Regions from separate parts of the Martelella mangrovi genome, predicted to be linked through region 2. Evidence: riboswitches for the same ligand, from Rfam matches in the RefSeq annotation. Region 2 holds a riboswitch; the other holds the start of a gene.

Region 1 (15,586 bases), on a different contig from region 2:
ACCGTGGCCATACAGGAAGCCGACTTCCGCGACCAGAGTGAAACGTGTTTTAGCCGGGTATTTGCAGTTTAATTTCAAACGCTGCAAGCCCTTGCCCTATTGAAAGCGATTCTCAATACCGTTATACGGAGCTATATTTGCATTTTGTTAGATGAAGCCCTGAAAGTGGATATGACACCGAGAAATCGTGTATCAGAAGAAAAGCTTCGTGCAAGCGGTCTTCGGCCGACGCGTCAGCGCGTGGCTTTGGCCGATCTGCTTTTCGCCAAGGGTGATCGTCATGTGACCGTCGAGGAACTGCATGGCGAGGCCCAGGAAGCCGGCGTGCCGGTTTCCCTTGCCACTGTCTACAATACGCTGCATCAGTTCACCCATGCCGGCATGATCCGGGTTCTGGCCGTCGAGGGCGCAAAAACCTATTTCGACACCAACACCTCCGATCATCACCATTTCTTTATCGAAGGTGAAAACCATGTCGTCGACATGCCTGCGGATGGTATTTCCCTAAACGGTCTGCCGACGCCGCCGGACGGGATGGAAATCGCCCATATCGATGTGGTTGTCCGGCTGCGCCCGAAGAAATCCTGAAATTTGAAGACCGTCAGCCTGAGACACCCTGCTGAACTTATCCGTTCTGGCGGGGCGAAAGCTGTGCCGTGTGGCCGCGTATCCGCGCCGTGATAAGGCCGGCCCATTCACGCAGCGCCGTGGAAAGCATGGCGGCATTGGTCATCGGCCGGTCGAAACTTGCGGAAAAGCGGAGCTTTCCATCCGTCCGGTAGTCGGCAGGCCAGGGCGTGATGCTCATGCCCGTTCTCTCGAACAGCGCAACGGAACGCGGCATGTGGTAGGCCGATGTCACCAGCAGGCATGGCCCTTCCATTGCCTGTCTTGCCATCAGGGCTGCCGTATTGGCGGCATTTTCCGCGGTGTTGCGGGCATCGGGCTCATAGAGCAGGCGCGCGGACGCAATGCCATGATCGGCAAACAGCCGGGCTGCCGGTTCTGCTTCGCCATTTCTGGCGCCGGTCAGCGCGTTATCGCCGCCGGTGACCAGAATTTTCATATCCGGATAAAGTCGGGCAAGGCGGAGTGCTTCGATGTACCGATCGGCCGCGCGGGTGAATACATACGTGCCGCGGCGGGCCGAGGCCCCGGTATTGATGCCTCCGCCGAGCACGATGGCGCAGGCGGGCGGTCCGGAAAGTTCCGGCCGGGCGAAACGGGTTTCAAGATCGGCCAGCAAAACCGTGCCGAGATTGGTGAAGCAGGTTATGCCAAGTGTCAGCGCGGCGAGGCCGGAAAACACTGCCGCTGCACCGCTTCGTGCAATGAGCAGGCAGAAAAGCGCCGCCACGACCGACAGGAAGGCAAAGGCCAGCGGCTGGAACACCAGCCAGAACAGCTTTGACAGAACGAACACTATGCTGCCTCCCGCCGCCAGCCAAAAGGCCGGGCCGTCGCGTCCTCAGCCCTTGTGGAAAACGTAATCCGTTTCCTGGCGCAAGGTCTTGCCGGGCCGCAGGACCGCATTGGGAAAGCCCTGCTGATTGACCGCATCCGGCCAGACCTGTGTTTCCAGGCAGAAGCCGGCGAACGGACCATAGGGAAAGCCGTTCAACCCCTCCGGCGTTTCGTCGAGTTTCGAGGCGGTGTAAAGCTGAACCCCCGGCTCCGTGGTCAGCACATCCATGGTGACATGCGAGGAGGGGGCATAGGCGCTGATGACGGGACGTTTTTCCGTGCGCTCGGGCGACAGACAGAAATTGTGGTCGAACAGAACCTGCCGGCCATTTTTGTCCTCACGCTTGAGCGGGTGTGGCTTGCGGAAGTCGAAGGGCGTGCCGGCAACCGACCTGATCTCGCCGGTCGGGATCTGCCGTTCGTCGGTCGGCAGATAATGATCGGCCATGATCATCATCGTGTGCTCGAGCGTATCCGTGCCGTTGCCGAGGTTGAAATAGGTGTGATTGCAGATATTGGCGACTGTCGGCTTGTCAGTCGTGGTTTCGTAGACGATCGAGAAAACGCCGCGTGGCTTGAGATGAAAATGGGCACGGATGGTGGTGTTTCCCGGAAAGCCGCCGCGACCGTCCGGATCGACGATCTTCAGCGTCACCCGGTTTTCGGCAATCTCTTCGAATTCCCACATGCTGACGCCGATGCCGTCTCTGCCGCCATGCAGGTTGGTGATGCCGTTTTCGTTGCAGTCGACCTGATATTCCGTCCCGTCGATGGTAAAGCGGCCGTTTGCGATGCGGTTGGAGGAGCGCCCCGGCGTAGCCCCGAAATAGGGAGAGAAGGCCGGGTAGTGATCGAAATTCTCAAACCCCAGAACCAGGGAATGGTCATGCCCCTCAAGCCGCAGGTCCTGAACCACAGCGCCCCAGTTGATGATCTTCGCGGTCAGCCCGCCACCTGCAATCGTGACACGGCTGACAGTCTTGCCGTCGCTGGTCTGGCCGAAGGTTTCCGGTTGTGGCGCGCTCATTGTTTTTATCCTCCACATTTAAAATGTTGCATTGCAGCGCGGATATTGCGCCGGAATGTCCGGACCTTCAAGCGCCCGCGCGCTCTTTGCCGATTTCTTCCAGAGAGTAGGGCGTGGTCTGGTAAACCTCGTTGATCCAGTTGCCGAACAGGAGATGGGCATGCGAGCGCCAGCGATTGAGCGGCGCCCGGTTCGGATCGTCTGCCGGGAAATAGTTGAACGGCAATTCGATCGGCACATTGGTGTCGACATCGCGCCTGTATTCGTCACCGAGCGAACCGGAATCATATTCGATGTGATTGAACATGTAGAGCCGGTTGGCAAAGCTCTCATAAGCCAGGCACGGCCCGACTTCATCGGAATGCATCAGGATTTCGATGCCCGGCACGTTTTCCAGATCGGCGCGGCGCACCTCCGTCCAGCGTGAAACGGGAAGCTGGAAATCGTCGGAAAAACCGTTGAGATAGATCGATGCGGGCTTCAGGTTGCGATGGCGGAATATGCCGAAGGCCTTCTTGTCGAGAAGCCTCTTCGGGACGCCGTGAAAATGCCATGCAGCTGCCATCGCGCCCCAGCAGATATTCATCGTCGAATGGCAATTGGTGGTGGTCCAGTCGAGAATTTCCTTCATTTCGTCCCAATAGGTGACGTCTTCGAAGGGCAACGTCTCAACCGGTGCGCCGGTGATGATGAAACCGTCGAACTTGCGTTCTGCCACCTCGTCCCAGGTCTGGTAGAAGGACAGGAGATGCTCGATCGGCGTGTTTTTGGCCTTGTGCCCGCCGACGCGCACCAGCGAAAGCTCGATCTGCAGCGGGGAGGCGCCCAGAAGCCGCGCGAACTGTAGCTCGGTCTTGATCTTGTTCGGCATGAGATTGAGCAGCCCGAAATGCAGCGGCCGGATATCCTGCCGTTCCGCAACCGTTTCCGTCTTGACCCGCACGCCTTCGGAAATCAGCGTCTCGAAGGCAGGCAGCGTATCTGGAATCTTGATAGGCATGTTCATTCCAATCCCGAACAAAAACCGGCCGCCTTCAACACGCTACCGGTCCGGATGGGGCAGGAATTTTCCGCTCGCATCGGCCCTTTAGCGAGTTGTTTTACGTGGCTGCAAGCCGGCCGGCCAAATCACCACAGGGAAAAGCTAGATAACGCCGCATTTGCCGGACGTCAATCTTGGCGCGAAAGACAATCTGTTGCCGGGCTGTCGCTTCAGGTGAAAAATGCTGTCAAGGCAGGCCACGAAAGCGGCATTTCCATGCCAAGTCCAATGTTTCCGGCCGCGTCTTTCCAATCAAGGAAAAACAGCCGGAAGCGGATAGGCCCGCCGCCGTCAGAGGCGTGTTCTTCTGTGTGAAACCAGTTTTCGGGCGCATCCTCCGGCATGGGAACCGTGAATATATGGCGCCGGTGGCACAGAAGCGCGCCGTTTTTTCTGAAGCTATAGTCAATGCTGCCAAGTGCCGACCAGCCTTCATTCAGGCGCAGTCCGGTCTCCTCGTGAAATTCCCGTTTTGCCGCCGCAATCGGGATTTCCGCATGCTCCAGCGTCCCGCCGGGAACCTGAAGCGGAACCTCCGGAAAGTCCGGCTCATCGAAGACGAGCACCCTGCTGCCCCGTCGTGCGTAGATGAGCACTTTTTCCGCGTCCGGTATCATCACGCTTCCCTGTTTTTGAATGTTCCGAGCAAAGACAGGTCCTTGCGCGCATGACAAGCGGGATGGTCCCGGAAAATAAACAAAGGTCTTGACCTTCCAGCCACTGGAAGCCCCATTTTCCCAGTCATCAACAGCAAGGAGCATGATGATGGCTGAGAAAATGACGCTGAAAATCGAGGGCATGGGCTGCAGCAAATGCGTCGACAAGGTTGAAAAGGCGCTGGGTGATATCGACGGTATTTCCGAAATCGAAGTGAGCCTCGACAACAATGCCGCCTCGTTTGCCCTTGCTGCGCCTGCGACCCGTGAAAGCGCCGTCGAGGCGATTGAAGATGTCGGTTACGACGTTGCGGGGTAGTGAAAACGCCCGCCTTTTTCTCCTGCGTCATCCTCGGGCTTGACCCGAGGATCCAGTCACGATTGCGGCAGGAAAACGGTTGGGCCTTATGATTCAAGGCATTGAACCGGCGACCGGTGTCGCATGGGGAGAGGCCCATGGATTCTCGTGTCAGGCACGAGAATGACTCAAGTGGTGAGTGGGGCGGGTAACAGACAGGCCGGAATAAGAGCCGGTTCGCGAAGCCGGATACCCTCGGGGCAAGCCCGAGCGTGATGCACGTGGAAGGGGCGGCTGCCCGGTCGGGGTGTTTGCCGGCGCCGGCTGAATGGAACCCGGCGGGTTGAAAAAAAGGAATGCGCAATGGAACAGACGGTTACAAAAAAGCCCGCAACGGCAGGGAAGGTGCAGCATCTTGTGCTGCCGGTTTCCGGCATGACCTGCGCTTCCTGCGTCTCGAGTGTCGAGCGGGTTGTCCGCAAGCTTGACGGCGTCGACACCGTCTCCGTCAATCTGGCGACCGAAACCGCCGATGTTGCGCTGGCCGATCGCAAGGCGAAGGCCAATGTCGTCGCCGCGATTGAAAAGGCGGGCTACGGCGTTCCGCTTGAAACCATCAAGATCGGCGTTGGCGGCATGACCTGTGCCTCCTGCGTTGCCAGCGTCGAGCGGGCGCTTTCGCGCGTGCCGGGCGTTCTGGAGGCAAAGGTCAATCTGGCCACCGAACAGGCGACCGTCGCGGTCGACAAGGCAACGACGCTTTCAACGGTGGAAGCGGCGATAGAAAAGGCCGGCTATGAACCGCGCCGTCTGGGTGCTGAAACCGGTGCTGTTTCCACGCAGGAAGACGCACGCGAGAAGGAGCGGGCGGCGCTGAAGCGCGACCTGCTGACGGCTTTCGTCTTCACCCTGCCGCTTTTCATTCTGGAAATGGGATCGCACTTCATTCCGGCCTTCGGGTCTGCACTCACCTCGGCTGTCGGCGTTTATCCCCTGCATGTGTTCTATTTCGTGCTGGCGACAATCGTTCAGTTCGGCCCCGGCCGGCGGTTCTACCGACACGGCATAGCGTCCTTCCGCCGGTTGTCGCCGGATATGAATGCGCTGGTGATGCTGGGTTCAACGGCGGCATGGGGGTATTCGACATTCGCGACCTTCCTGCCGCAGATTTTCCCGGAAGGGGCGGCACAGGTCTATTTCGAAAGCTCCGCCGTTATCATCACCCTCATTCTGCTGGGCCGGTTTCTGGAAGCCAAGGCCAAGGGGCGTACATCGGCTGCCATCACCCATCTTCTCGGCCTGCAGCCGAAAACCGCCCGTGTCGAACGTGACGGCGAACAGGCCGATGTGCCGATTGAAGAGCTGAAGCTCGGCGATGTCGTCGTCGTCCGTCCGGGCGAGAAAGTCGCCGTCGATGGCGTTGTTGTTTCCGGCACGTCCTATGTCGACGAATCGATGATTTCCGGCGAGCCGGTTCCCGTCGCCAAGAACACCGATGATGCGGTAACCGGCGGCACGATCAACAAGACCGGCACATTCACGTTCAGGGCCAGCGCCATCGGCGCCGATACGGTTCTCGCGCGCATCGTCAAGATGGTCGAGAATGCGCAAGGCGCGAAACTGCCGGTGCAGGCGCTGGTGGACAAGGTCACGGCATGGTTCGTGCCCGCGGTTCTGCTGGCCGCTGCCATCACCTTTGTCATCTGGATGGTGTTCGGTCCGTCGCCGGCGCTTTCCTTCGCGCTGGTCAATGCGGTTGCGGTGATGATTATCGCCTGCCCCTGCGCCATGGGGCTTGCCACGCCAACCTCGATCATGGTCGGAACCGGCAGGGCGGCCGAAATCGGGGTGCTGTTCAGAAACGGCGAGGCGCTGCAGACGCTGAAGGACACCAAGATCGTCGCATTCGACAAGACGGGCACGCTGACGGAAGGACGCCCCGTCGTCACTGACGTCGTCACCGCCGATGGCTTTGACAGGAACACGGTCCTTGGCCTTGCCGCCGCCGTCGAACAGGGCTCCGAACATCCGCTTGCCGAAGCCGTTCTGACGACCGTGAAGGACGAGGGGCTGGACATTGCAAAAACGGCCGACTTTTCTGCCGTGCCCGGTTTTGGTGTATCGGCAACGGTCAATGGTAGCAAGGTGAACGTTGGCGCACGCCGCTTCATGGCGCGGGCAGGCGTCGACACGCAGGCGCTGGACGGCGATGCCGAGAGGCTTGCCGAAAATGCCCGGTCCCTGCTTTTCGTCGCGGTCGACGGCAAGGCTGCCGGTGTCATCGGGGTTGCCGACCCGGTCAAACCCTCGGCGAAGGCCGCGATCGCTGCGCTTCATGCCGCCGGGCTGAAAACGGCGATGATTTCCGGCGACAACCGGAAGACCGCAGAAAGCATTGCCCGTGAGGTGGGTATCGATACCGTGGTTGCCGATGTGCTGCCGGATGGAAAGGTCGAAGCGCTTGAAAAGCTGAAGGCCGGGCATGGCGCCATCGCCTTTGCCGGCGACGGCATCAATGACGCCCCGGCACTGGCCGCTGCCGATACCGGCATTGCCATCGGCACGGGCACCGATATTGCCATTGAAACCGCCGATGTCGTGTTGATGTCGGGTGAACTGTCCGGCGTTGTCAGCGCGATTTCGCTGTCGCGTGCGGTGATGCGCAATATCGCGCAGAACCTGTTCTGGGCCTTTGCCTATAATGCCGTGCTCATTCCGGTGGCGGCGGGCATTCTCTTTCCCGTCAATGGCACGCTGCTGTCGCCGATGCTGGCGGCAGGCGCCATGGGGCTTTCCAGCGTCTTCGTGCTGTCCAACGCGCTGCGCCTGAAACGCTTCAACCCCGCGCACTGACGCTTTCGAAACCGCCTCCGGCAAGAATCTGCCGAAGGCGGTTTCAATATTGCGGCCGTCATCGTATCCTTTGTCACGCCCCTTCGCCGGTGCCGGAAAGCCGCCCCGAAGGCGGCGGTGTTGTGGCGCTTTTGCACATCCGGCCATGCGCTTCCGCAAAAGCTTCGCTTCTTTGATCACGATCAATACAAAACGATTTAAACCGACCTAAACACACATCGTGGCGAGAACGGACGGCCCTTATCCGGACAGATTTCCCAAGCTTCTTGTGGCCAGTGGCCGGTAAAAACAAAAGAAGCATTTCAAGGATAAGGCGCGCCGGCAGGCCGAGCCCAAGATCGGCCGCCATTATTCGCCAGTTTTTAAGCAATTGCCGGGCCATTTTCCGGTTCGGCTAAAGCGCAGGAGTAGTCCCATGCCGGCCATCAGCACGACCGAACTTGACCAGCTTGTTGCCCGGACGAAGGCAGCGCAGCAGAAGTTTGCGACCTATACCCAGGAACAGGTCGACTTCATTTTCCGTTCCGCCGCACTTGCCGCGGCCGACGCCCGTATTCCCCTTGCCCGTATGGCGCATGAGGAAACCGGAATGGGCGTCATGGAAGACAAGGTTGTCAAAAACCACTTCGCCTCGGAATACATCTACAACAAATACAAGGACGACAAGACCTGCGGCATCCTCTCGGAGGAGCCGGAATACGGCATCTTCACCGTTGCCGAACCTGTCGGCCTGATTTGCGCCATCGTCCCCACCACCAACCCGACCTCGACCGCCATCTTCAAGGCGCTGATCAGCCTGAAGACCCGCAACGGGGTTATCTTCTCGCCGCATCCGCGCGCCAAGCGTTCGACCTGCGAGGCTGCCCGCGTTGTGCTGGAAGCCGCCGTCAAGGCCGGCGCGCCGAAGGACATCGTCAGCTGGATCGATGAACCCTCGGTCGAGCTTTCGAACGCACTGATGCACCACCCGGACATCAACCTGATCCTTGCCACCGGCGGTCCCGGCATGGTCAAGGCTGCCTATTCGTCGGGCAAGCCCGCCATCGGCGTGGGTGCCGGCAACACGCCGGCCGTGATCGACGAATATGCCGATATCAAGCGTGCCGTTGCCTCGATCCTGATGTCGAAGACCTTCGACAACGGCGTCATCTGCGCATCGGAACAGTCGGTGATTGCCGTCGACAAGGTCTATAATGCCGTGCGCGAACGCTTCATCAGTCATGGCGGCTATGTGCTGTCGGGCAATGAGGCCGGTGCTGTCCGCAGCGTCATCATGAAGGAAAACGGCGGACTGAATGCCGGCATCGTCGGTCAGTCGGCCGAAAAGATCGCGGCCATGGCCGGCATCGAGGTGCCGCCGCGCACCAAGGTGCTGATTGCCGAAGTCGAAAGCACCGGCGAGGAAGAAATCTTCGCCCATGAAAAGCTGTCGCCGACGCTGGCCATGTACAAGGCGAAGAACTTCGATCACGCCAGCCGCATCGCATCGGAACTGGTGGCGCTCGGCGGTATCGGTCACACCTCGGTTCTCTACACCGATCAGGACCTGCAGCCCGAACGCGTCACCACCTTCGGCGAACGGATGAAGACGGCCCGTGTTCTCGTCAATACGCCTGCCTCGCAGGGCGGGATCGGCGACCTCTACAACTTCCGCCTGGCGCCGTCGCTGACGCTTGGTTGCGGTTCGTGGGGTGGTAACTCGATCTCGGAAAATGTCGGTCCGCAGCACCTCATCAACAAGAAAACGGTCGCCAAGAGGGCAGAAAACATGCTGTGGCACAAGCTTCCCCCGTCGATCTATTTCCGTCGCGGTTCGCTTCCCTTCGCGCTTGAAGAGCTGAAGGGCCACAAGCGTTGCCTGATCGTCACCGACCGCTTCCTGTTCGAAAACGGCTATGTCAACGATACGGTCCGGGTGCTGAAGAACCTCGGCATGGAGGTCGAGACCTTCTTCGACGTTCAGGCCGACCCGACGCTTGCCGTTGTCCGCAAAGGCTGGGAACTGGCCCGTTCGTTCGAGCCGGACATCATTCTGGCCCAAGGTGGCGGCTCGCCGATGGATGCGGCCAAGATCATGTGGGTGATGTATGAGCATCCGGAAGTCGAGTTTGCCGATCTGGCGCTGCGCTTCATGGATATCCGCAAGCGCATCTACCACTTCCCGAAACTCGGCGTGAAGGCCAAGTTCGTGGCCGTGCCCACCACCTCGGGCACCGGTTCGGAAGTCACCCCGTTCGCCGTCGTCACCGACGAGAAGACCGGCGTGAAGTATCCGATCGCCGACTACGAACTGACGCCGACCATGGCCATCGTCGATGCCGATCTGGTCATGAACATGCCGAAGTCGCTGACGGCCCATGGCGGTATCGATGCCGTGACCCACGCACTTGAGGCCTACGTCTCGATCATGGCGAACGAGTATTCGGACGGTCAGGCGCTGCAGGCCCTGAAGCTGCTGAAGGAATATCTGCCCTCGGCCTATAAGAACGGCGCTGCCGATCCCAAGGCCCGCGAGCAGGTTCACAATGCGGCAACGATTGCCGGCATGGCCTTTGCCAACGCCTTCCTCGGTGTCTGCCACTCGATGGCGCACAAGATCGGCGCGCAGTTCCACCTGCCGCACGGCCTGTCGAACGCCCTGCTTCTGGCCAATGTGGTCCGCTACAACGCGGTCGACAACCCGACCAAGCAGGCAACCTTCAGCCAGTATGACCGGCCGAAGGCACTGTGCCGCTATGCCGAGATTGCCCGCCATCTCGACCTTGGCGGCAAGAGCGACGAACAGTCGGTTGAAAACCTGGTCAAGTGGATCGAAAGCCTCAACAAGGCCTGCGATATCCCCGAATCGATCCAGGCGGCCGGCGTCGGCGAAGCCGACTTCCTCGATCACCTCGATGAAGTTGCCGAAAAGGCCTTTGACGACCAGTGCACCGGCGCCAATCCGCGCTATCCGCTGATCTCGGAAATCCGTCAGGTCCTGCTCGACACCTTCTATGGTCGCGCCTACGAAGAAGGCGTCGTCAACGAGCCGGAAGCAACCGACGAAAAAGGTTCGGTCGTGCCGCTCAGCGCCCGCAAGTAATTGCGTGCACTGCAAGGCATGAGTGAAAACGCCGCCTCATCAGGGCGGCGTTTTTACGTTCGATATATTGCGAGAGAGCGTTTAGCCTTTCTCGGGCCGCAGATAAGATGTCGGATTGCCGTAAACCGGAGCAATGCGGGTGATGGCATGGTCAAGGCTTTCGCGGGTCACCCGCATGGCCGCGCCATTGGCGTGCACCAGCGTCTTGCCGTCTTCCATCATGCCGACATGGCCTTTCCAGAAGACGAGATCACCGCGTTTCAGGGCGCGGCGTGATACCGGCTCTCCATCCATCAGTTCCTGCATGTCGGAATCGCGCGGTACCGCCCGTCCGGCCATCATCATTGCAATCTGCACCAGAGCCGAGCAGTCAAGGCCGAAGCCCGAACGTCCGCCCCACAGATAGGGCGTTTCCAGAAACCGCAGCGCCGTCTTGACCGGGTCGCGCTCAAATGGCCGGTCAAGCGGAAAACAATGATCGGCAAACACGGCCGTGCCATCCGAGCAGAGATAGAACCGGCTGCCGCGCATCTCCACTTCATCGACAAAGGTCAGTCGGCAGCCCATGGAAAGGGCGCAGACCGGTCCCGCCCTGACGTCGGGTTCCGGGTAGAGAAAGGTTCGCGGAACCGCGATGAAATGCGAGGCCTGGCGCTCGCCCTCGGCCAGCATCGCCTCCGGCATGTAGCCGACATAACCGTCGAAATGCGACTGGACCCAGGCCCAGCCGGACTTGCGCTCGAAAATATCAACGCCTTCGCCGAAGAGCAGCTGGCTGTCAATCACCGCGGCTTCCGACGGTTGCGGACGGAGCGGGGCGACGGGAACGATGATCTGCGCCGGTTCCGATACGGCGAAATGATCAGCATGCACCATGCCGGAAAGCCTTGCATCGGCCAGATCCGGTCGAAAGGCATGAAGCCTTCTGTCGAGTTCCATAACCATCAGACAGTCCTGATTGTTTCGAAGATCGCACGGATTGCCTGAGCCTCGCCGCCGGCCGGGCCGAAATCGCGATCGGCGGGGGCGTGGCCGTAAATATCGAAATGCGCCCATGTTCCGGCGCGGCCGACGAAGCGCTTCAGGAAAAGCGCAGCCGTGATTGATCCTGCCATGCCGCCGGCCGGCGCATTGGTGAGATCGGCAAGACCGGTCTTCAGTTTGGCGTCATAGCCGGGATAAAGCGGCATGCGCCAGACCGGGTCGGAGAGCCGTTCGCCTGCCTGATGAAGCGCATGGGACAATGCGTCGCTGTCGGTGTAGAAAGGCATCACCTCAGGGCCGAGCGCCACGCGGGCAGCACCCGTCAGCGTTGCCATGTCGATCAGCAGGTCGGGCTGTTCCTCGTCGGCATAGGCCAGCGCATCGGCGAGGATAAGCCGTCCCTCGGCGTCGGTATTGTCGATCTGCACCGTCAGCCCCTTGCGGGAGCGATAGATGTCGCCCGGCCGGAAGGCATTGCCGGCGATGGCGTTTTCGACGCTTGGCACGATCACGCGCAGGTCGACATCGAGGCCCGCATCCATGATCATCAGCGCCAGCGCCATGACATTGGCGGCCCCGCCCATATCCTTCTTCATCAGCCCCATGCCGGCCGCCGACTTGATGTCGAGGCCGCCGGTGTCGAAGCATACGCCCTTGCCGACGAGCGTGATGCTCTTTGCACCCTTGCGGCCCCAGCGCATCTCCATCAGACGCGGCGCCTTTTCCCCGGCGCGGCCAACCGCATGGATCAGCGGAAAGCCGCTCGTCAGCAGATCGTCGCCGCGAACAGCGCTGAAATCGGCATCATAGTGACGGGCAAGGGCCCCGAAGGCCTGCTCCAGGTGATCGGGCTGCATGTCGTTTGCCGGCGTGTTGATCAGATCGCGGGCAAGCCGGATCGCGGCGACATTGCGTTTGATCGCGTCAGCATCGCAGTCTTCGGGGATGGCAAGGCGGACCGGCGCGGCTTTCGATGGTTTGAGATAGCGCTCGAAGCGGTAGCCGCCGGCTGCAAAACCGATCAGAGCCTGCGTCCTGTCACCGGGATAGCGGGCAAGGTGCCAGTCTCCGCCCGGCAGAAGCCGTGAAAGCCTGCCGGTAACGAATGGGTTTTCTGCCCGTGATCCGAGGCCAAGCAGAGCGCCTGCAAGCGTACCGTCTGCACCGGGAAGCAGCAGGACCTCACCTTCGCGCGCGGAAAATTTCGCCGAACGGACAAAATTACGAACATTTTCGGGAAGAATGTCCGGATTTTCGAGGTCGGATGGCGTTACCGCATAAAGCGGATTTGAAGCCTCGCCGGGCTCGCAGAAAGGGAAGGGGTGTTCGATGAATTGGAAACTGGGCATGAAAGGTCACTCGTAACTGTGTGTCCGCCTACTTTCGCGGTAAAAAACTTTCTGTAAAGTGTCGGAAAGCCTCGAAAATGATTCCATACGCCGATCGAGGCATTGAGAACAGACGGAGATTGCCGGAAATGATCGATCGCAGCGGACTTTCGGGAAAAACGGCGCTGGCCGTCGTGCTTGCAGCACTTGCGCTTTCCGGATGCGCCAGCGTGCGCAAGCCGATGACCGCTGGTCAGTATCAGTATATGTCGGCCGAAGAAATCGCGACCCTTTCGCCGTCCCAACGGCAGATGATGAATTACCGGCTCGAAACGGCATTTCTGTCGCGGCCCGGCAATGTCAAATCGGGTGTCGCGTGGTCGGAATATCTGAAAGCGGAAGGCCGTTATTCGGAAGCGAATCAGGTGATGCGTGAGGTTGCCGCGCGCAATCCCGATTCCGGCGATGCGCTGCTGCACTATGCCGAAACGCAGGCGGCACTCGGCCATTATCCCGACGCGCTGCGCACGATCCGCGATGCCGAACGCGTTGCACCGCGCGACTGGCGGACCTTTTCCCAGGAAGGTCTGATCCTTGACCAGATGGGCCAGCCGATGGAAGCGCGCATGCGATACCGGCAGGCTCTGTCGCTGTCGCCGAAGAACCCGGAGGTGCTGTCGAACATGGCGGTCTCCTACGTCTTGACCCACGACCTGGCGACGGCGGAAAATTATCTGCGCGAAGCCAACGACCGGCGTGGCGCAAGCTCCGAAGTGCAGATCAATCTCGCGCTGGTGCTGGCGCTTCAGGGCAAGCAGCAGGAAGCGCAACGGGTGGCTACGGCCGGTGTCTCCGCCGAGCAGGCGCAGATCAACCTGGCGGCCCTTCAGGCTGCGACTGCGCCGGGTGGTGCCTGGGAGCAGTTTGCCGTTGGCGCTGGCGGGTAATCGCCGGCAACAGGTACTCAGGTTTTGTAAGCGTGGATCAGACCAGCGCGGGCATCAGAACGCGTACGAGTGCGAAAAGGCCTGTGAAACAGATAACGAAAAACACCAGGCTGCCGGCAAGCGTGAGCCAGAATGCCCAGTTCACGCCCTTTTTGTAGCCATGTCTGGACAGGTAAATTTTTCGCGCGGCATCGGCCCCGCGATCGGCTTCTGCCTGTTTTGAGGTAGCGCTAACATTTTCCTGCGGATCAATGGCATCAACGCCGGCCGTTGTTGAAGGCCGGTGGTGTAGGGTCTTGCTTCTCACCGCCTTGTTCCCCTGGATCTCTCGTTTCTGCCGAGCGGCAGCGCACGCTTTCGAATACAAGTATAAGGGGATTATTTCACAAAACCAACGTTGATTGCAACAAGGACGCGCAAATAGAGCCGAAATCCGGCGAAAAAGGGACATGGATTTCGATTTATTTAATCATTTGAGTAGGTTAGCGTAGCCGCACCAAGCGTCAATATTCTTCGCTGTCGGGCTTCGATTCGTCTTCGGCCACGGGAATGGCATAAGAACCCGTCAGCCATCGGGAAAGGTCGAGCTGACGACAACGGTCGCTGCAGAACGGGTAGTTTTCCCGTGTCGAGGGACGGCCGCATTCCGGGCACTCGCGCGGTTTTCTCAAAGGCTCGACGCGGGGTTTGCTTTCATTGCCCATGTTCGCTCCATTGTGCTGCTATATCGTAGCCACGGCCCGACAGCAGGGACTGCGTTTCATAGAGCGGCAGGCCGACGACGGCGGAATAGGACCCGACAAGCCGCTCGATAAACGCTGCTGCACGCCCCTGGATGGCGTAGGCGCCGGCCTTGCCGTGCCATTCGCCTGCTGCGAGATAGGCTTCGATATCTGTTTTTGAAAGATGCTTGAAGGTTACGCGGGTTTCAACCACACGGAGGCTGTCCGTGCTCTCGCCGGCCGTTCTGACACAAAGACCGGTGAAGACCCGGTGATTGCGTCCCGAAAGCAGCGAGAGGCATTCGATGGCCTCGTTTTCGGTCTCTGCCTTGGGCAGGATGCGCCGTCCGACAGCAACCACGGTATCGGCTGCAAGGATAAGGGAGCCGCGCCAGGCATTGTCCGCATCTAGCATTTCGGCAACGGCGCCAGCCTTGCCACGGGCCAGACGTCCGGCCAGAAGCCTTGGCGTTTCCCTTGCCACCGGGGTCTCGTCGATGTCCGCCGGGAGTATCCGGTCGGGCGTCACGCCGATCTGGGCCAGAAGGTCCACACGCCGCGGCGATGCCGACGCCAGGACAAGTTTTGTCTTTGCCACGGTCAAGCCCGTTCCCGATCGGTCATAAGGGATCGTGCGCTTCTATTTGAAGCGATATGTAATCCGGCCCTTGGTCAGGTCGTAAGGGGTCATTTCCACAAGCACCTTGTCGCCGGCCAGAACGCGAATACGGTTCTTGCGCATGCGGCCTGCCGTGTGGGCGATGATCTCGTGGTCGTTTTCAAGTTTCACCCGGAATGTCGCGTTCGGCAGAAGCTCGACGACGACGCCCGGAAATTCCAGTACTTCTTCTTTAGCCATCTATGTCGTTTCTTTTCTTCCATGCGCTCGGGGCCCATATCCTGGAACTGCCCAAACGCCGCTCTCCCCGTCAGGCCGTTGCCGGCAAGACAGACGGGGATGCAGTTGCTTTACTTGTCGGCAGCGTGGCGGCTGCGTTGAAAACGCGCGGCGCTGCCCAATTGCGGCGGAACCTACACAATAGTTCAACGTTTGTGAACCATGTTTGCTCCCGTCGCCGTTTTTTGTTCACGTGACGTTCGAAATGGCGGCGGTGGCCGCCCTCAACCGCGCCAGTAGAGGACGCAGAACAGCGTGAAAAGGCGCCGCGCGGTATCGAAATCC
Region 2 (15,586 bases):
TGCGGCTTGGCATTTGCGGTCGTGGTCATGGGCTCATCCGTTTTGTCGTTCGCCATGTCATTTCCAAAAGCCTCCGGTCGGGCCTTGGGGAAGGGCATGTCGTCTTTTTAGAGCCTTGCATGTCCGGCATGACCGGACGCAAAGAGCGGGAAGGAGCGGCAGGCGCCGCTCCCCCCGGTTTTCATTACGAAGCGATGAACTCGTTCCAGCGACGAACCATGTAGCGGTCCTCGTCCATGACGGAGTTCCAGCAGGCAACGTGGCCCATGCGCTCTTCGAACGAACCGCCGTCACGCACGGCGCCGGCTTCTTCCATGACCTTGCCCTCGGGCGACAGGATATCTTCGCTCGCCGGCTTGCCTTCGATCCAGTAGCCCCATTCATTGTCGGTCATGTACTGTTTTGCGGTGTCCATGCAGGCGGAATAGTAGCCCTGGCGGTTGAGGTAGGCGCCGACCCATCCGGAGAGATACCAGTTGATGTATTCGTAGGCGGCATCGAGCTGGGCGCCCTGAAGATGGGACGCGAGGCCAAGACCGCCGCCCCATGCGCGGTAGCCTTCCTTCAGCGGCTGATACTTGCACGGGATGCCCTTGGCGCGAACGGCGGCAACGGCCGGCGACCACATCGACTGGATGACCACTTCGCCCGACGACATCAGGTTGACGCTTTCATCGAAGGTCTTCCAGAAGGCGCGGAACTGGCCGTCCCGCTTGGTCTTGATCAGGAATTCGATCGTCTGGTCGATCTCGTCCTTGGTCATGTTGCCCTTGTCGCCATAGGTGATCTGGCCATCGGCTTCCATGATCATAGCGGCATCCATGATGCCGATCGACGGGATGTTGAGGATCGAGGTCTTGCCCTTGAAGGCGGGATCGAGAATGTCGGCCCAGGAGTTGATTTCGCGGCCGACGAGGTCGGGGCGGATGCCGAGCGTATCGGCGTTGTAGATGGTCGGAACCATCGTCATGTAACCGGTCTCGGACGAGGCAAAGGTCTTGTCGCCGGGGGCATTGACGAAGCCGACCGTATGCGGGGCGGTGCCCTGCGCGATTTCGCTGTCCGGCGTCAGCTTGCCAGTTTTGAACAGCGGCACGATATCGTCGTAATAGGTGAGGCGCTCGACTTCCATCGGCTGGATTACGCCGGTCGGCCAGATCTTTTTCAGGATCCAGTATTCGACATCGGCAATGTCGTAGGAATTCGGCTGGGTTGCGGCGCGCTGGGCGGCGGCGTCGGAATCCATCGCCGTCATTTCCAGCGTGATGCCGAGGTCTTCCTTGCACTTCTGGGCAACGGCATTGATGTTGGAAACGCCCGTGCCGAACTGGCGCAGCGTGATCGGGTTCTGCGCCCAGATTGTCGGGAAGCCGGTGATGGCGCCGGAGCCGATGGCGGTGCCGGTGGCGGCTGCGGCGGTCTTGAGCAGTTTGCGACGGGTCAGGCCCGAGGATTTCTTTTTCGAAGTGTCAGTCACGTTACAGTTCTCCTGTGAAGATCTTTGAAGACATTTATTGTTGTTTTTGTCCGAGAATGATCGCGTCATAGGCGTTCCAGTGAACGGAAACGGCCTCACCCACGCGAACAGGGGTTTCGAAGAAACGGGAATCGGAAAGAATGACGGTGAAATCCTCGACGCCGGCGCCGTTGAGGATCAGCTTCACCGTCGCGCCGAGATATTCGACGGTGGTGACGATGCCGGTAAAGCCAAGCCCCGGCGTTTCTGTCTTGCCGATGCGGATATGGTCGTTGCGCACCGCGATATCGGCTTTTTCACCGACCTCGGATGCGCGGCCGACGGCGGCGAACTGTCCGCCCTCGGCAACCTTGAGCATGATGCCGGCGCCGGTCTTTTCCGCAACCTTGCCGGAAATGACATTGTGATCGCCCATGAAACGGGCAACGAAAGCCGTGGCCGGTTTTTCGAATACCTCACGCGGGGTTGCCGCCTGCTCGATGCGGCCGTCATTCATCACCACGATCAGGTCGGCAAGCGCCATGGCCTCTTCCTGGCTGTGGGTCACATGAACAAAGGTGATGCCGAGCGATGTCTGCAGCTTTTTCAGCTCCGCGCGCATCTGCACCTTCAAAAACGGGTCGAGCGCGGAAAGCGGCTCGTCGAGCAGCAGGGCTTCCGGATCGGTGATCAGGGCGCGGGCAAGCGCCACGCGCTGCTGCTGGCCGCCCGAAAGCTGGGCGGGTCGCCGCTCGGCATAGGCCTCGAGCTGCATCAGCTTCAGCATGTCGAGCGCCTTTTCATTGCGCTCCGCCTTGGCAACGCCCTTCATCTTCATGCTGAAGGCGACGTTTTCGATCAGATCGAGATGCGGGAACAGCGCATATGACTGAAACATCATCGCCGTGCCGCGGCGCGCCGGCGGCAGGCCGGTGACGTTCTTGGCGCCGAGAAGGACATCGCCTTTCGATATCGACTCGTGGCCGGCAATCATCCGCAGCGTCGACGTCTTGCCGCAGCCGGACGGGCCGAGCAGACAGCAATAGGTGCCGGCGGGAATTTTCAGGTCAATGGCATCAACTGCAGTCGTGTGCCCGTAGATTTTGGATACAGAGGCAATCTCTATCGCGGCTGCTTTGGTCATCACAGGTCCCCGTTTCACTGGTAAACTGTGAAGCATCAAACGTGCCAGTTTGACGCATAAAATTTAGAGAATTGATTTTGCTGAATTAATTTATTCCTTGACGTCAGCGTAAACAGGCATGCGATGGTGCATGCGTAAAAAGTAATCTTTGCACGCAATGAGAAGGTCAAATTGTGTGCAATCTGGAGAAAGGTTCAGTTCGGCTGTTTGCAAACAAAAAATGCGGCGCTAAAAGGCAGATTATGAAACATCAGATCGAACTCTCGGAGACACCGCAACTTCCGCCGGATGCGTCGCAGGAAGACAGGGCGGCCAGTATTCGCGACGCATTGCGGGATGCGATTGTCGACAGAAGGCTTGCACCCGGAACGCGCCTGCCGGAGGCCGAAGTCGGCACGCTTTTCAATGTCAGCCGCACGGTTGCCCGCTCTGCATTGCAGATGCTGACCTTCGAAGGTGTTGTCCAGACCGAGCGCAACCGGGGGGCGTGTGTATCCAATCCGACGCCGGAAGAAGCGCGACAGGTGTTTGCCGCAAGGCGGCTGATCGAACCGAGCCTGATCACGATGGCGATCGGGCACATGACGCCCGCCGATATCGCACGATTCCGCACGCATCTGGCGCATGAAAACCACCACAAGGCGCAGCGCGGCGTGGCGGCGAAACGGCTTGAGATCAAGGCTTCCGGTGATTTTCACCTGATGATTGCCGCCCTTTCCGGCAATGCCGTGCTGGAAAAATTCATGAACGAACTGGTGGTGCGCTCCTCGCTGGTGATTGCGCTTTACGGCCGCTCCGGCGTGTCGAGCTGCGGTCATTCCGAACACGAGGATATTCTGAACGCGCTGGAGGCCGGTGACGGCGAACGCGCGACCCAGACCATGCTGCATCATCTCGATTTGATGGAAAGCGACCTCGATCTGCGCCCGCGCGACGGCCTGACGCTGAAAGAGGCTCTGGCGATCTAGGCCGGGACGGCAGGGCGCCCGCCCGGATTTTGTGCATTACCGGGGCTTTTCAACCGCTTTTATGCACGCCATGATCGCCGCGACAGAAGGAGTAGCACCCCCAATGCCGCATATGTTCGTGAACCGCCCGCGCATGCATGACTTCGTTGCTGACGATCCGGCAGTCAGAAAGAACTTCCGATGGGAAACCATCAACGCGGCGGCCTATCAGCTGGGCGGTGCAGTCTTCATTTTCGGCAGTATCTGTTTTTTCCCCTCGCTTTCGGCCTATGCCGATCTCGGGGCGTGGATCTTTTTCTTCGGATCGCTTCTCTATCTGCTCGTCACCGGACATGACCTGATCGAAGTGTTCGCCTATGCCAGGGAGCGCAAGAACCCGGCCACCATCTGGGACCGGCTGGAGTTCTGGGCTGCCTGGACCTATGTTTCCGGCACGCTTCTGTTCGTGGCCGGCAGTATCTTTTTTCTCTCCGATGTCGGCTGGTACATCGCCGGTGCCTGGTGTTTCATCATCGGCAGCGTGCTTTTCGTGATCGGTGCCGTGATCAACGTCATCCAGATCGTGCAGGCGGACGACCTCGTCACCCTTCAGATGATGAACCTGACCGCGGTGACCTTCGTGGTCGGCTCAACCCTGTTTGCCGTCGCCTCGATCCCCTATCTGTGGAACCTCGCAAACGCGGCCGACGAGGCCAGGCTGGATGCCTTCCTCGCCTGGCAGTACCTTGTCGGCAGTGTTCTGTTTTTCGTCGGCGGTCTTCTCAATTATCGTCGTGCCTACCGGATTGTGGCGCAGGCTCTGGGCAAGCCGACCCAGTTTGGCAAATATCCGGTCAAGCCGCTGGCGCCGCACAGGAAAAAGCCCTGGGAACACTAGTTCTTACTTGCGGTAGCAAAGGAATCCATTATTCCCTGAGGTTGCGCTGTGTATGCTAGCCAGATTGCACGTGTTCTGGTAGCGCAGGAAGACAACAAAGGAGAGGTTCCCGATGGTTGATATGCTTCTGCGGTGCATCGTGCCGATTGCGGCTGCTTTCTTTACGGTGGTGGCGATTGCGGCCGGATGGTTCTGGATATTGCTGTTCACGATCCCGGCACTTGCCGTTGCGGCCTATGACTGGTTCCAGTCATCCTGGACGATCACACGGAACTATCCTGCTGCGGGGCGTCTGCGCTGGCTGGCGCTGTCGCTTCGGCCCTTCATCCGCGCCTATGCGGTGGAAGACGATACGCACGGAACGCCCTATTCCTATGCCGCGCGCGAATTGATCAAGACCCGCTCGCACGGGCTTGCCGATACTATTCCCTTCGGGACGGAACTTGATTTCTACGAGGAGCCGCATCACTGGATCTCGCACTCCATGGTGCCCGAGCGGAACCCTGATCTGTCTCCGCGGGTGATGGTCGGCAACGAACAGAGCTCGAAACCTTATTCGGCCTCGATCCTCAATATTTCGGCGATGAGTTTCGGCGCGCTTTCCGCCAATGCCGTCAAGGCGATGAATATCGGCGCCCGCGACGGTGGTTTCTATCAGGATACGGGCGAGGGCGGTCTCAGCCGCCACCACCTCGAATATGGCGGTGACCTCGTATGGGAAATCGGCTCGGGCTATTTCGGCGCGCGTGACAAGGATGGCCACTTCGATCCGGAAAAATTCCGCGACAAGGCGTCCAATGATGCGGTCAAGATGACCGAAATCAAGGTCAGCCAGGGGGCCAAGCCCGGCCATGGCGGCATGCTTCTGGGTTCCAAGGTCACGCCCGAGATTGCCGAGGTGCGCGGTGTTCCGGTCTATGAGAACTGTCTGTCGCCGCGCGGGCATTCGGCGTTTTCCACGCCCGCGCAGATGCTGGAATTTGCCGCGTCGATGCGCGAGCTTTCCGGCGGCAAGCCCGTCGGCATCAAATTCTGCGTCGGTCAGCCGCATGAACCCTTCGCGCTGGTCAAGGCGATGATGACCACCGGCATCTATCCGGATTTCATCGTCGTCGACGGCGCGGAAGGCGGCACGGGGGCAGCGCCGCTTGAGCTTGCCGACTGGGTGGGCATGCCGCTTTGGGACGGGCTTCTTCTGATGCGCAACGCGCTGGTCGGCGCGGGTCTGAAACAGCATGTCAGGCTGGCGGGCAGCGGCAAGGTGTTTTCCGGCATGGGGCTTGCCCACAATCTGGCGTTGGGCGCCGACTGGTGCAACGCGGCGCGCGCCTTCATGATGTCTGTCGGCTGTATTCAGGCCCAGCGCTGTCACACCGGCACCTGTCCCACCGGGGTGACCACCCAGGACAAGTGGCGCCAGCGCGCCCTTGTGCCCGAGGAACAGGGGCGCCACGCCGCCCGCTTTCACAAGAAGACGCTTGAAGCACTGGCCGATATCGTCGCGGCCTGTGGCTACGCCCATCCGCAGGACCTGCAGCCGCACCACATCATGCACCGGGTTGGCTCGCATGAATCCGTGCCGCTGGACAAGCTGCATCCCTTCCTGGCTGAAGGCGTGCTGTTGTCCGATCCGGATTCCACGATCTATGCCGACTGGTGGCGTGCGGCAAGTTCCGACAGCTTCCGCCCGGTCGAAGATCTGGTCAAGCTTCGGGCGAGCAATGCCTAGTCCGGCCAATGCTTGGCCCGAGCGCCCTTCTTTCTCCGCAATAAGAGCGGAGAATTTCTCGACTTTCGGGTCAAAGCCTGTGTTCACGTCGACAGCAGAATCTGACGGAACGACGCGTAAATAAGTTGACACGAAATTACGTGCGCATGAATACTCATAATTGCAGAAATGCAAATTCACTGTAGTGAGCCAGCAGGGGTGGTCAGCTGCGTTCGATAAAACGCGTTACGCTGGGGGAGCACCAAAATGGCAATGCGACGCGATATTGGCCTGGTTGGACTGACTTTTGTCGCCGTGGGCGGCGTTCTGGGATCGGGGTGGTTGTTTGCACCACTCGATACGGCCCAGCTGGCCGGTCCGGCCTCGATTATTTCTTGGTTGATCGGGGCAGTGGCGATGCTGCTGATCGCCCTGACCTATGCAGAAAACTCGACACTTTTTCCGATTGCGGGCGGCATCGCCCGTATTCCGCAATTTTCCCACGGGCGGCTTCTGGCGCTGGCCATGGGGTGGAGCGCATGGGTGGGCTATTGCACCACCGCGCCGATCGAGGTGAAGGCCTCGCTCGGCTATGCCTCCTCCTACCTTCCGTGGCTGACCAATGCCGCCGGCGGGCTGACCCTGGCGGGCTATCTTGCCGCCGCCCTCTTCCTCGCGGTGCTGACGGTGGTCAATGTTTTCGGTGTTGCCTGGTTTGCCCGTATCAACACGACGATGACCTGGTTCAAGTTGGTCGTCCCGGTGATTTTCATCGTCGCCATCATTGCTGCACGGTTCGAGCCATCGAATTTCACATCTGCGGGCGGTTTTGCGCCGTTCGGGGTGCCGGGCATCTTCGCCGCGGTATCGACCGGCGGGGTTGTCTTTGCCTTTATCGGGTTCCGGCATGCCATTGATCTGGCCGGTGAAGTGAAAAATGCGCAACGGGTGATCCCGCTGGCGCTGATTTTCTCGGTGCTCATCTGCCTGGCGATCTATATCGGTCTGCAGGTCGCCTTTGTCGGCGCCATCGACCCGGCGTCTCTGGCCAATGGCTGGCAGACGATCGAGGCCAGCCACGAACTGGGCCCGCTCGGTGCGCTGGCCACCTCGGTCGGCGTTCTCTGGTTGCTGAGCATGTTGAATGTCGCGGCCGTGATCTCGCCGGCCGGCAGCGGCCTCGTCTCGGTCGGCTCCAACGCCCGTCTGGCGCTTGCGATGTCGAATAATGGCGTATTTCCGCGCCTTTTTGCGAGGCTGAACGTCCATGGCGTGCCGCTGTGGGCGCTGCTCCTCAACTATGTCGTGGCGCTGTTCATGCTGGTCGTCCTGCCGTTCCAGGAAATTCTCGCGCTCAACAGTGCAGCTGTGGTTCTGTCGTTCATTGCCGGTCCGGTTTCGATGGTCGCCTTCCGCTATCTCGCGCCCAATGCACACCGTCCCTTTGTGGTGCCGGCAGCCGGCCTCACCGGCGCTGTTGCCTTCATGATTGCAAGCTTGATGATCTACTGGTCGGGCTGGAGCACGATCTGGCTGCTGATTGCGCTTCTGGCCGTTGGCGCGGCGCTGTTCTTCCTCAGGCTGGCGGTGATCGGGCGTGAGGACCTTGAGCCGATGAGCGCGGTCTGGTTCGGCGTCTATATGGCCGGGATCGCCGTTCTCTCCTATCTCGGCGGCTATGGCGGCGGTCTCGGGGTCATCCCTCATCCGATCGATTCGATCCTGGCTGCCCTGCTGTCGATCCTGGTGTTCCTGATGGCGGTGCGAGGCCGGGTTTCGCAGGAGGTCTTCGACCGGTTCCGCAGGGAACAGCGCGATATCGAGCTGCAGGAATATGACGGCGACGATGTCGAGGATGTCATGTCACGCGGGTAAGCGCTAAGGTTTTGGTGAAATCGGAAAACCGCTCTTTCCAGCAGGAGGGGCGGTTTTCGTTTCCGCGCTCAGTGATGCGGGCGATCTTCGTAGGGCGAATCGAGAGAAAACGGTGGGATTGCCACCTTTAGCAGACGGTTATCGCCGGTGCGCATCACGTAATGGCCGACCATGATGCCCGAGGCCGTATCGAGCGGAGCGGCTGACTGATAGGAAAAGCGTTCGCCGCTGGCGAGAACCGGCTGTTTGCCGGCAACGCCGGGGCCGTTGACGACTTCAACAGCCCCGTCGGCATTGGTGATGGTCCAGTAGCGGGAGATGATCTGGACCTCGATTGCACCGTGATTGACGATCTCGATGTCATAGGCCCAGACGAACTGGTCCTCTGAAGGGGAGGAGTGTTCGTCGAGAAAACGGGTTTCCACCCTGACTTCGACTTCATCCGTCGTTATGCTCTCCAATGGCCGCCTCCGATCGGTCCCGAGCCGCAATCTTGACGCTTATCCCGGCAGTTTTGCAAGTGCCTGGGCAAAATCGTCAATCAGATCATCGGTATCCTCGATGCCGGCGGAAAACCGGATCGTGCCGCCGGTAATGCCGAGTTCGGCGCGTGCCTCGTCGGAAAGGTTCTTGTGCGTCGTGGTCGCCGGATGGGTGATCAGGCTCTTGGCATCGCCGAGATTGTTGGAGATCGAGACGATGTCCAGCGTGTCCTGCAGCGCGAAGGCCGCTTCCTTGCCGCCCTTCAGTTCAAAGGCGATCAGCGTCGAACCGGCCGTCATCTGCTTGCTGATGATGTCGGCCTGGGGGTGGTCGGCACGGCCGGGATAGATTACGCGGGCCACCTGTTTCTGATCGGCGAGGAAGTCGGCGATCTTTCCCGCACTGGCCGTCTGCTGGCGCACACGCAGCGGGAAGGTTTCCAGCCCCTTCATCAACAGCCAGGCATTGAAGGGCGAAAGTGCCGGACCGGTATGGCGGAAATAGTCCTGCAGTTCCTCCTCGATCCATTCCTTCGACGACAGGATGACGCCGCCAAGGCAGCGGCCCTGACCGTCGATATGCTTGGTGGCCGAATAGATGACGACATCGGCGCCCAGTTCGAGCGGCTTCTGGTAGAGCGCGGTGGCAAATACGTTGTCGACCACGAGGCGGGCACCGGCCTGATGGGCAAGGTCGGCGACGGCCTTGATATCGACAACCTCAAGCGTCGGATTGGTCGGGCTTTCGAGGAAGAACAGTTTTGTATTGGGCCTGACGGCGGCTTCCCAGGTGGCGATATCGCGGCCATCGACCAGCGTGCATTCAATGCCGTATTTCGGCGCCAGCGTTTCCACGACCCAGCGGCAGGAACCGAACAGCGCACGGGCGGCAACGATATGATCGCCGGCATTCAGCTGACACAGGATGGCGGCGGAGACGGCGGCCATGCCCGATGCTGTGGCGCGGGCATCTTCCGCCCCTTCCAGCGCGCACATGCGCTGCTCGAACATGGCATTGGTCGGGCTGCCGTAACGGGCGTAGATGAAGCCATCGTCCTCGCCCTTGAAGCGCGCCTCGGCTGCGGCGGAGTTTTCATAAAGAAAGCCCTGCGTCATGAAGATGCCTTCCGACATCTCGCCATACTGCGAGCGCAGGCTGCCTGCATGAACGAGTTTGGTTTGCGGACGCAAGGACTTCTTCATCTTCTTTCTCCAAACAAAAAAACCGGTCGCGAAGGGACCGGTTACCCGGTCTTTTAGCGAGTTGTTTTACGTGGCTGCAAGCCGACCGGCCAAATCACCACAGGGATAATGCGGCATAATCCCTCTAAGCGCTTGCGTCAATTCTGAAAGATTGGTTTTGTCGGCCAACAGGAGCAAAACATGTCAAAGAAGCCCGGAATACTGGCCGATCACGCCATTGCCGCATTACTCGAGCACAACAACCTGACGACTGTCAGTCCGCTCGATCATGACCAGATTCAGCCCGCAAGTCTCGACCTCAGGCTTGGCGCCAAAGCCTATCGGGTGCGCGCCAGTTTTCTGCCTGGCCCGCAACACCGGGTGAGCGACAAGCTTGAACGGCTCAGCATGCACGAGATCGACCTGACGCAAGGCGCGGTGCTGGAAACCGGCTGCGTCTATATTGTCGAACTGATGGAGGGGTTGAACCTGCCGGAAAACCTGTCGGCCTCGACCAACCCGAAAAGCTCGACCGGACGGCTCGATATCTTCACCCGGGTGATCACCGATTTCGCACAGGAATTCGATATCATCCCGGCAGGTTACGAGGGACGGCTTTATCTCGAAATTTCACCGCGGACCTTTCCTGTCATCGTGCGGCAGGGCTCGCGGCTTTCACAGATCCGCTTCCGCTCCGGCCATGCGGTGCTTGCCGAAGATGCGCTGATGGTGCTGCACCGCGCCGAAACGCTGGTGGCCAGCGACATGCCCAACATTTCCGATGGCGGCATCGCGCTTTCGATCGATCTGGAGGGCGAAGGGCTGGTCGGTTATCGCGGCAAGCACCACACCGGTGTCATCGATGTCGACCGCAAGGCCGGTTACGATATTCTCGATTTCTGGGAGCCGATCGAGGGGCGCGGCAAGGGGGAGCTGATCCTCGACCCGGACGAATTCTATATTCTCGTCTCGCGCGAAGCCGTCCACGTGCCGCCGCTTTATGCCGCGGAGATGACGCCATTCGATCCGCTGGTCGGCGAATTCCGCGTTCATTATGCCGGCTTTTTCGATCCGGGCTTCGGCCATGCGGGTGCCGGCGGCAAGGGCGCGCGCGCGGTGCTGGAGGTCAGAAGCCACGAGGTGCCGTTTATCCTCGAGCACGGCCAGATCGTCGGCCGCCTTGTCTACGAGCACATGATGGACCCGCCGACGGCGCTTTACGGCTCGGGGCTGGGCTCGAATTATCAGGCGCAGGGGCTGAAGCTGTCGAAGCATTTTCGGGTGGGGTGAGACGCGGATTCGAGCAAGGAAACCGGGCGGTCGAATTGCCGGCGTTGGGGCACATCTTCGGTGTTTCCCGAACGCGGTCTCCTTCAACGTGTGTCATGCTCGGGCTTGACCCGAGCATCCAGCTACGTCTGTCGCGAGAAACGTAAGCGCTGGCGCTGCGGCGAGCCGACCGCCAGCGTCGGCCGTGTGGACACGTGTTTGGATCCTCGGGTCAAGCCCGAGGATGACGCATCGCGATTGGCGAACCAGTTCTCAGAACTGCACCAGAATGTTCTTGAACTGCCAGGGGTCTTTCTCGTCCTTGCGCTCCTCGAAGAAGGTCTGGCGGTCGGTGAGCGGGGTCCAGTCGGTGTAGTGGCCCTCGACGGGGCCGAGGTAGGGAGACTGGATTTCAAGGCAGCGGCGATAGTCCATTTCGTCTGTTTCGACGATACCGGCTTCCGGGTTTTCCAGCGCCCAGACCATGCCGGCGAGAACGGCGGAGGTGACCTGAAGCGCCGTTGCGTTCTGATAGGGCACCAGATCGCGGGTTTCCTCGATCGAAAGCCTTGAGCCGTACCAGTAGGCGTTCTTGTCGTGGCCGTAGAGCAGCACGCCGAGTTCGTCGATCCCGGTCAGGATATCGGCTTCTTCCAGCACCAGGCTTTCCGGCTGCGCATTGCCGCCATTGCCGAACATTTCATCAAGGGAGAGTACGGCGACATCGGCCGGATGGTAGGCATAGTGGCAGGTTGGCCGGTAGGTCACCTCGTCCTTGTCGTTTTTAACCGTGAAGTAGTCGGCAATCGAAACCGATTCATTGTGGGTGACGAGGAAGCCGTATTGGGGACCGGGCGTCGGGCACCAGCTTCTCACCCGCGTATTGGCGCCGGGCTGCTCGAGATAGATCGAGGCCTTGCAGCCCTTCTTGTGGTTCTTGGCATTTTTCGGCATCCATTTTTCGTGCGTGCCCCAGCCAAGTTCGGCGGGCTGCATGCCCTCGGCCACGAAGCCTTCGACCGACCATGTGTTCCAGAATGTGTTCTGCGGGCGCAAAAACTTGGAGCGCTGGGTGTCGCGTTCGGCGATATGAACGCCCTTGACGCCGGCATCCTTCATCAGCTGCGCCCAGCCCTCGCGGTCGTCCGCCATCGGCTCGACGAAATTCATGGCCGTGTCGCGGGCCAGATTGACGAGCGCCTGCTTGACGAACCACGACACCATGCCGGGATTGGCCCCGCAGCAGGAAACGGCGGTGGTGCCGCCGGGGTTCTTGCGCTTTTCCTTGCGCACCGTTTCGCGCAGCGCGTAGTTGGTGCGTGCGGCATTGTCGGCGTTTTCGTCGAAATAAAACCCGAGCCAGGGTTCGATCACGGTGTCGATGTAAAGCACGCCGAGCGAGCGGCAGAGCTTCATCAGGTCGAGCGACGAGGTGTCGACGGACAGGTTCACGCAAAAGCCCTGGCCATCGCCTTCGGTCAGAAGCGGTTCCAGCAGTTCCTCGTAATTGTCCTTGGTTACGGCGGCATGGATGAAGCGGACGCCGTGGTTCGCCGCGATATTGGCGTGGGCATCGTTGGGGTCGATAATCACCATGCGCGACTTGTCGAAATTGAAATGCCGCTCGATCAGGGGCAGGGCGCCTCTCCCGATGGACCCGAAACCGATCATGACAATGGGTCCGGTGATTTCGGCGTGGATCGGGTATTCCTGAAGCATTTCCGTTTCCTTCTCGGTTGGTGCCAGCGCACGAAGCGATTGCCGCGAACGCAAGGGAAATCCTGGCGCGGCTGTTTTGTTCCCCGACGCCTGCTGTCGCGCATGAAGCGTGACCACAGCGTCGCGCAACAGTAAAGCGGATTTGTTGCCGCCATTCCAGAAGTCAGTTCAAAACTTCTCCAAGATGATCGCGAAGGGCATCGATATCGGCGTCCTTCATGCCCTTGTAGGATCGGGCGCAGGGCAACATCCGGAAGGGGCGTTCGCTGGTCATACCGTCACGACGACTTCAGCCCTTCGGCGCTGGCGATGGTTCTGGAAAAATCCACTTCGGTCAGTTCGTAGGTTGCCACGCCCTCGCTGACGAAGGGGTCGGTTTCGCAGATCGTGCGCACCGCCTCCAGGCTGCCGCGCGCGATGATGACGCCGCCGGTGCGGGGAACCTTGCGTCCCGAGGCGATGAAATCGCCACTGGCATAATGGCGGTTCAACCATTCGATATGGCCGTCGAAATGCTTCTCGACAGCTTCCATGGGCGCCACATAGGTCAGCGAAATCAGGATCATCGCGGTCTCCTTAATCGGCCGGTTAACCGGCCGGCGCGGCGGACAGGTCGCCGGCGGCAAAACGGGCTTTCAGCAAGGCTTCTTCATATTCGGCGCGCGCGGTCGAATCAAGGACAACGCCGCCGCCGACATTGAACACCGCCCGCCCGTCATCGAACAGCGTGATCGTGCGGATGGCGACATTGAAGCGCATGGTGCCGTCCGGCGCGATATGGCCGATCGCGCCGCAATAGGCGCCACGCGGCCCGTCTTCCAGCGCCTGCAGGATTTTCATCGCCGATATCTTCGGCGCGCCGGTGATCGAGCCGCAGGGAAACAGTGCGGCGAAAATCGATTGCAGGTCAGCATCGGCATTCAGCTTCGCACGCACATGGCTGACCATCTGGTGAAGGGTCGGATATGTCTCGATTGCAAACAGTTTCGGCACATGCACGCTGCCCGGTTCGGCAATCCGCGAGATGTCGTTGCGCAGCAGGTCGACGATCATGCAGTTTTCGGCAAGCGTCTTGTCGTCATCCAGCATTGCCGCGATGATCGCCTCGTCTTCGGCCGGAGTGGCCCCGCGCGCGGCCGTTCCCTTCATCGGATGGGTTTCGATGAAACCGTCGCTGTCGACCGAAAAGAACAGTTCCGGCGAACGCGAGAGAATGCGCGGTCCGGCAAGGTCGACATAGGCGCCGTAGCGCACCGGCTGACGTTCGGCAAAGCCATGAAAGGCTTCAACCGGATCGCCGCTCCAGCGGGCATGAACCGCGAATGTCAGATTGCCCTGGTAGCAGTCGCCGGCCATCAGATGGGCATGCAGGTTTTCGAAACGCCGGCGATAGGCCGCAAAATCCCAGGCGGGGCGAACGCCGGAGAGGAAGGGACTTTCCACGCTGGCGGTCGCGAGACCGGTCTTTGCGGGCGCATCGAAAACCCCGAAACAGATATAGGGCGTTTCCCCTTTTTCAGGCGGATGCGCGGAAAAGGCGGGGTCCAGCAGGAACCCCGCCTCGTAAGAGATGTAGCCCGCCAGCCAGTGGCCTGCGGCGCGGGCTTCTTCCATGTGGGCGAAGGCGCCCGGCACATCTGCCGGGGTTTCGGCCACAATCAGCGCATGCGGGTCGCAAAAGCTCAGCATGCGACCGGCAAGGTCGTCCCGGAAGACGGCGCGCTTCATCCTATTCCTTGTCGAGTGCTTCGAGTTCGTCGATCAGGCCCTCGATCATCGAAAGCCCCTTGCTCCAGAAGGCCGGGTCGGATGCGTCGAGGCCGAACGGCTTCAGCAGTTCGGAATGGTGCTTGGTGCCGCCGGCCTTCAGCATCTCGAAATACTTGTCCTGAAAGCCGCTTTCGGCATTCTGGTAGACGGCATAGAGCGAATTCACCAGGCAGTCGCCAAAGGCATAGGCATAGACATAGAACGGCGAATGGATGAAGTGGGGCACATAGCTCCAATAGGTCTCGTAGCCATCGGCAAGCTTGATCGCGGGCCCAAGGCTTTCGGCCTGTACCGACATCCACATGTCGTTGATCTGGTCTTCCGTCAGTTCGCCCTCGCGGCGGGCGGTATGGACCTTGCGCTCGAACTGGTAAAAGGCGATCTGGCGCACGACCGTGTTGATCATGTCCTCGACCTTCTGGGCGAGCATCGCCTTGCGCTTGGCCTTGTCGGAGGTCTGGGCAAGCAGTGCACGGAAGGTCAGCATTTCGCCGAAGACGGATGCCGTTTCGGCCAGCGTCAGCGGGGTCGAGCACATCAGCGCGCCCTGTTTGGCCGCCAGCACCTGATGCACGCCATGGCCGAGCTCGTGGGCGAGCGTCATCACATCGCGCGGCTTGCCGAGGTAGTTGACCAGAACATAAGGGTGGGCGGAGGGCACGGTCGGATGGGCAAAGGCGCCGGTGCGTTTTCCCTGGCGGATCGGGGCATCGATCCACTGCTCGTCGAAAAAGCGTCGGGCAATGCCGGCCATTTCCGGCGAAAACGCGCCATAGGCGGAAAGCACCGTGTCGCGTGCCTCGTCCCACGGGATAACGCGTTCGGCAGTGTCGGGCAGCGGCGCGTTACGGTCCCAGTAGTTCATCTGGTCCATGCCGAGCCATTTCGCCTTCATCGCGTAGTAGCGATGGGACAGGCGCGGATAGGCTTCGCGCACGGCTTCGGTAAGCGCATCGACAACCTCGCGCTCGACCCGGTTGGACAGGTGACGGCTGTCGGCGATATCCTCGAAGGCATGCCAGCGGCTGTTGATCTCGGTGTCTTTCGCCACCGTGTTCATGATCAGCGAAAATGTCGGCAGATTGTCCTTGAAGGTGGCGGCCAGCGCTTCCGCCGCCTTGCGACGTACCGGTTCC

Evidence for each region. Region 2 has a riboswitch for S-adenosylmethionine ahead of ABID12_RS11085 (O-succinylhomoserine sulfhydrylase). Riboswitches for the same ligand answer to the same signal wherever they lie in the genome.
Region 1: it holds a riboswitch for S-adenosylmethionine, as region 2 does, so the genes downstream of both, ABID12_RS16215 (homoserine O-succinyltransferase) here and ABID12_RS11085 (O-succinylhomoserine sulfhydrylase) in region 2, are expected to answer to the same signal.

Annotation. Positions count from the first base shown of each region.
Region 1 covers NZ_JBEPLY010000012.1:133,680-149,265, reverse strand. The annotation lists gene irrA (iron response transcriptional regulator IrrA) at 172-588, shown strand; gene ABID12_RS16225 (YdcF family protein) at 626-1,423, opposite strand; gene ABID12_RS16220 (aldose epimerase family protein) at 1,469-2,491, opposite strand; gene ABID12_RS16215 (homoserine O-succinyltransferase) at 2,559-3,491, opposite strand; SAM riboswitch at 3,559-3,636, opposite strand; gene ABID12_RS16210 (NUDIX hydrolase) at 3,704-4,294, opposite strand; gene ABID12_RS16205 (copper ion binding protein) at 4,299-4,508, shown strand; gene ABID12_RS16200 (heavy metal translocating P-type ATPase) at 4,851-7,340, shown strand; gene ABID12_RS16195 (hypothetical protein) at 7,414-7,722, opposite strand; gene adhE (bifunctional acetaldehyde-CoA/alcohol dehydrogenase) at 7,756-10,422, shown strand; gene ABID12_RS16185 (C40 family peptidase) at 10,504-11,361, opposite strand; gene ABID12_RS16180 (leucyl aminopeptidase family protein) at 11,367-12,755, opposite strand; gene ABID12_RS16175 (tetratricopeptide repeat protein) at 12,884-13,681, shown strand; gene ABID12_RS16170 (hypothetical protein) at 13,719-13,988, opposite strand; gene yacG (DNA gyrase inhibitor YacG) at 14,185-14,385, opposite strand; gene ABID12_RS16160 (Maf family nucleotide pyrophosphatase) at 14,375-15,007, opposite strand; gene infA (translation initiation factor IF-1) at 15,044-15,262, opposite strand; gene ABID12_RS16150 (UPF0262 family protein) at 15,526-15,586, opposite strand, start outside.
Region 2 covers NZ_JBEPLY010000006.1:190,709-206,294, forward strand. The annotation lists gene ABID12_RS11045 (ABC transporter permease) at 1-29, opposite strand, end outside; gene ABID12_RS11050 (ABC transporter substrate-binding protein) at 185-1,477, opposite strand; gene ABID12_RS11055 (ABC transporter ATP-binding protein) at 1,512-2,600, opposite strand; gene ABID12_RS11060 (GntR family transcriptional regulator) at 2,843-3,568, shown strand; gene ABID12_RS11065 (YrhK family protein) at 3,672-4,445, shown strand; gene ABID12_RS11070 (FMN-binding glutamate synthase family protein) at 4,558-6,174, shown strand; gene ABID12_RS11075 (APC family permease) at 6,421-8,028, shown strand; gene apaG (Co2+/Mg2+ efflux facilitator ApaG/CorD) at 8,097-8,489, opposite strand; gene ABID12_RS11085 (O-succinylhomoserine sulfhydrylase) at 8,529-9,713, opposite strand; SAM riboswitch at 9,747-9,824, opposite strand; gene ABID12_RS11090 (2'-deoxycytidine 5'-triphosphate deaminase) at 9,894-10,982, shown strand; gene ABID12_RS11095 (homospermidine synthase) at 11,235-12,680, opposite strand; gene ABID12_RS11100 (YciI family protein) at 12,959-13,246, opposite strand; gene ABID12_RS11105 (aminodeoxychorismate synthase component I) at 13,269-14,408, opposite strand; gene ABID12_RS11110 (M3 family oligoendopeptidase) at 14,410-15,586, opposite strand, start outside.